DNA from 2 places in the Streptomyces sp. GL_140 genome. Region 1 is predicted to be linked to the other one. Evidence: predicted binding sites of a transcription regulator. Region 1 holds the regulator's gene; the other holds the start of a gene.
What was found. Region 1 encodes HspR, which represses chaperone genes until heat shock. Its sites were predicted from a motif close to TTGAGNNNNNNNNNCTCAA; they were not measured.

Region 1 (2,388 bases):
GGGCTGAAGTTGAACCAGTAGTAGAGGTACGAGAGGAGGGACACCGGGGATGAGCACGAAGGACTTCGTCGAGAAGGACTACTACAAGGTCCTCGGTGTCCCGAAGGACGCCACCGAGGCCGAGATCAAGAAGGCGTACCGGAAGCTCGCCCGCGAGTTCCACCCGGACGCCAACAAGGGCGACGCCTCGGCCGAGGAGCGCTTCAAGGAGATCTCCGAGGCGAACGACATCCTCGGGGACGCGAAGAAGCGCAAGGAGTACGACGAGGCCCGCGCCCTGTTCGGCAACGGGGGCTTCCGCCCCGGTCCGGGCGGGGGCGGCGGCTCGTTCAACTTCGACCTCGGTGACCTCTTCGGAGGGCAGCAGCCGGGCGGCGGCGCGGGCGGCGGCTTCGGCGGCGGTCTGGGCGACGTCTTCGGCGGCCTGTTCAACCGCGGCGGCGCCGGCCCCGGCGCCGGGACCCGTACCCAGCCGCGCCGCGGCCAGGACATCGAATCGGAGGTCACCCTCTCCTTCACGGAGGCGGTGGACGGGGCCACGGTCCCGCTCCGGATGTCCTCGCAGGCACCCTGCAAGGCCTGTTCGGGCACCGGCGACAAGAACGGCACGCCCCGCGTGTGCCCGACCTGCGTCGGCACCGGCCAGGTCTCCCGGGGCAGCGGCGGCGGTTTCTCCCTGACCGACCCCTGTGCGGACTGCAAGGGCCGCGGCCTGATCGCCGAGACCCCCTGTGACGTCTGCAAGGGCAGCGGCCGGGCCCGCAGCTCCCGGACCATGCAGGTCCGGATCCCGGCGGGGGTCTCCGACTCCCAGCGGATCCGGCTTCGCGGCAAGGGCGCTCCGGGCGAGCGCGGAGGCCCGTCCGGCGACCTGTACGTGGTCGTCCACGTCGACGGCCACCCGGTCTTCGGCCGCAAGGACGACAACCTCACGGTGACCGTTCCGGTGTCCTTCGCGGAGGCGGCCCTGGGCGCCGACATCAAGGTTCCGACCTTGAACGGCCCCTCGGTGACGCTGAAGCTGCCGCCGGGCACTCCCAACGGCCGCACGATGCGGGCCCGCGGCAAGGGAGCGGTCCGCAAGGACGGCACCCGCGGCGACCTGCTCGTCACGGTGGAGGTCGCGGTCCCGACCGAGCTGAACGACAAGGCCCGCGAGGCCTTGGAGCTGTACCGCGACGCGACGGAGTCCGAGGACCCGCGCTCCGCGCTGTTCGAGTCCGCGAAGGGAGCATGACATGGACGGCCGCCGTAAGAGCCACTACCAGCTCACCGACGAGACCCCGGTCTACGTGATCTCGGTGGCCGCCCAGCTCTCGGGCCTGCATCCGCAGACCCTGCGCCAGTACGACCGCCTCGGCCTGGTCTCCCCGGACCGTACGGCCGGGCGCGGCCGGCGCTACTCGGCCCGTGACATCGAACTGCTCCGCACGGTGCAGGCGCTGTCCCAGGACGAGGGCATCAACCTGGCCGGCATCAAACGGATCATCGAACTGGAGAACCAGGTCGCCGCGCTCCAGCAGCGCGTGGCCGAGCTCTCCAATGCGGTCGACGGCGCCGCCGCCGTCCTCCAGCAGCGCGAGGCCCAGGTCCACGCCTCGTACCGCCGCGACCTGGTCCCGTACCAGCCGCCGGTCCCGGGCAACGCCCTGGTCGTCTGGCGCCCCGCGCCGAAGCGGCCGCTGGGCTGACACGGTCCGTCCGCAGGAATGCAGAAGGCCCCGATCCATCGGATCGGGGCCTTCTGCATTCGGTCGTCCCGAGGCGCTGGGCCGCCCCTCAGCGGTCTCCCGGGGCTCCGGGGGACTCCGGGACCTTCAGGGCTCCGGGGTCCTGCAGGATGCCCGACTGGGCGATCAGGAAGCCCAGCTGGGCACGGCTGCCGCTGCCCAGGGAGGCCGCCAGTTTGGCGATGTGGGCCCGGCAGGTCCGTACGTTCATTCCCAGCCGCCGCGCGATGGCCTCGTCCACGTGCCCCTCGATGAGGAGCTGGGCGATGGAGCGCTGGACGCCGGAGATGCCGCCGGGGGTGTGCCGGTACGTCACTTCCTCCGTCAGCGGCACCGCGCGGTGCCAGAGCTGCTCGAAGACCTTGATGAGGTAGTCGACCAGCCCCGGGTGGCGCAGTTCCAGGGCCGTCTTGCGGTCGTCGCTCGTGGGGATGAAGGCCACCGTGCGATCGAAGATCATGAGACGCTCTATCAGCTCTTCGAGCGTGCGGATCTCGACCCTTCCCGCGGAGATCCGGTCCACGTAGGCGAGCGTGCCCTGGCTGTGCCGCACCGTGTGCTGGTAGAGCGTGCGTATCCGGACCCCGCGGTTGACCAGGGGCGCCGCGCGCTCCAGCGCCTCGGTGAGCACGGAGGTGGACCGGGCCCCGCCCGGCTG
Region 2 (2,388 bases), 1.1 Mb from region 1:
GTCGGATCCGGGCCGGGTGTCGTCGTCCACCGCACCGTCCGCTACCGCGGCGACGCGAAGCCCGAGCCCGCCCACCGGGTTTCGGGGGGCGTGCTGACCCTCACCAACGGGGACTGCTCCCGCGAATGCTCCGTCGACTACCGCCTGGAGGTGCCGGCCTCCGCCAAGGTCGAACTCCACAGCGACAGCGGGGACATCGCGGTGACCGGGGTGGCCGCGGCCGACCTGGTGACCTCCTCCGGCGAGGTCGAGGCCGACGGGATCGCCGGGCCGCTGAAGATCCGCACCTCGTCCGGGGACGTCTCCGCCCGGAACCTGGCCGGTCAGGCCGTGCAGGCCCGCTCCGAATCCGGCGCCGTCGAGCTGGCCTTCGCGAAGGCTCCGGCCTCGGTCGCGGTGGAATCCACCTCGGGCGACACGAACCTGATGGTCCCTTCGGCCCCGTACCGCGTCGAGGTCTCCACCGACTCCGGCGATCGCAAGGTCACCCTCCCCACCGACCCGGTGGCCCCGGCCCACCTGTCGGTGAAGACCACCTCGGGCGACATCCAGATCTCGGCGACCTGAGGCCGGAGCCCTCCGGCTCCCGGGCCGGCGGGCCCCCGGTCCGACGAAGGGCCGAGCCCTACGCCTGCCGCGGTGCGAGGACGGCCCGGATTTCGCCTATGCCGGCCCGCCAGGGCCCGGGCGATCGGGTCTCCTCCCAGAGCTCCATGAGCTCGGAGGGCTCGGTGACCGCACGCTCGAGGGCGACCACGGCGGACGCGCGCAGGTCGCCGGAGAGCGGGGGCAGGGGCAGGTCCGGGCCGTAGGCCGTGGTGACGGGCGTGCCGTCGGGGCACTGCGCGGCCACCAGCGCGGCCGCGGCGACCGCTCGCGCCGCGATGTCCTGGTCGAGGTAGCCGACGGTGTCGATCGTTTCCGTGAGGGCGCCCCGGATGAGGGCCTCGCGCTCGTGCTCCGGCGCGTCGTCGAGGCGTCCGCAGAAGTCCGCGGCGGTGTCGTTGTCGAAGGGTCCGACGTCCCAGGTGCCCATGCTGTTCTCCCGCTCGTGGTGATGTCCCCGGATCGTCGCAGGGGCCACTGACAGCGACACGATCGCGCGGACGGGACGTTCGGCCGACGGTGCTCCGGAGGGCGGGCGACCGCTGTTCGCCCCGGGCGAACGGGGGTTGGGGAACATTGGGCCGCGCAGGTGCATTGAGTCGGCATAGCTCAACTTCACTGCCGGAGGGAAGATCATGGCTTCGACGTCCGTAACGCTCACCCTGCCCGTGCTGCCGCTCGACGACGAGGTCGTGCTGCCTGGAATGGTCGTACCGCTGGACCTGACCGACTCCGAGGCCCGAGCGGCCGTGGAGGCGGCCCAGGCCGCCGCCGGGACCGGGAAGCCGCGGGTGCTGCTGGTGCCGCGGGTCGACGGGAAGTACACCGGGACCGGGGTGCTCGGCACCGTCGAGCAGGTGGGACGGCTCTCGGACGGGGACCCGGGGGCGCTGATCAGGGGGCGCGGGCGGGTCCGTATCGGGGCCGGGACCACCGGGCCCGGGGCGGCGCTCTGGGTCGAGGGCGAGACCGTGGACGAGAGCGTCCCCGATCCGCTGCCCGGGGCCGTCACCGAGCTGGTCAAGGAGTACAAGGCGCTCGCCACCAGCTGGCTCAAGAAGCGCGGCGCCTGGCAGGTCGTGGACCGGGTGCAGCAGATCGAAGGGGTGTCGGCGCTCGCCGACAACTCCGGGTACTCGCCCTTCCTGAGCGTGGCCCAGAAGGTGGAGCTCCTGGAGACCGCCGACCCGATCGCGCGGCTCAAGCTCGCGGTCAAGGCGCTCAGCGACCACCTCGCCGAACAGGACGTCGCCGAGTCCATCGCCAAGGACGTCCAGGACGGGGTCGACAAGCAGCAGCGCGAGTTCCTGCTCAAGCGCCAGCTGGAGGCCGTCCGCAAGGAACTGCGCGAGCTCGGCGGCGAGAAGGAGGGCGAGGAGTCCGACGACTACCGGGCCCGCGTCGAGGCCGCCGACCTGCCCGAGAAGGTACGGGAGGCCGCGCTCAAGGAGGTCGAGAAGCTGGAGCGTTCCAGCGACCAGTCCCCCGAGGGCTCCTGGATCCGCACCTGGCTGGACACCGTGCTCGAACTGCCCTGGAACGAGCGGACCGAGGACGAGTACGACATCCGCGGCGCCAGGGCCGTCCTGGACGCCGAGCACGCCGGGCTGGGCGACGTGAAGGACCGGATCACCGAGTACCTGGCGGTGCGCAAGCGCCGTTCCGAGCGGGGGATGGGAGTCGTGGGCGGCCGCCGCGGCGGGGCCGTGCTGGCGCTCGTGGGCCCGCCCGGGGTCGGCAAGACCTCCCTCGGGGAGTCCGTGGCCCACGCCATGGGACGCA

Region 2: the regulator HspR is predicted to act here: its motif matches at 1,201-1,219, upstream of lon (endopeptidase La).

The regions. Positions count from the first base shown of each region.
Region 1 covers NZ_CM174404.1:4,522,930-4,525,317, forward strand. The annotation lists gene grpE (nucleotide exchange factor GrpE) at 1-7, shown strand, start outside; gene dnaJ (molecular chaperone DnaJ) at 50-1,237, shown strand; gene AC3IYJ_RS21170 (heat shock protein transcriptional repressor HspR) at 1,239-1,691, shown strand; gene AC3IYJ_RS21175 (helix-turn-helix transcriptional regulator) at 1,780-2,388, opposite strand, start outside.
Region 2 covers NZ_CM174404.1:5,655,466-5,657,853, forward strand. The annotation lists gene AC3IYJ_RS26365 (DUF4097 family beta strand repeat-containing protein) at 1-567, shown strand, start outside; gene AC3IYJ_RS26370 (DUF4259 domain-containing protein) at 626-1,036, opposite strand; gene lon (endopeptidase La) at 1,242-2,388, shown strand, end outside.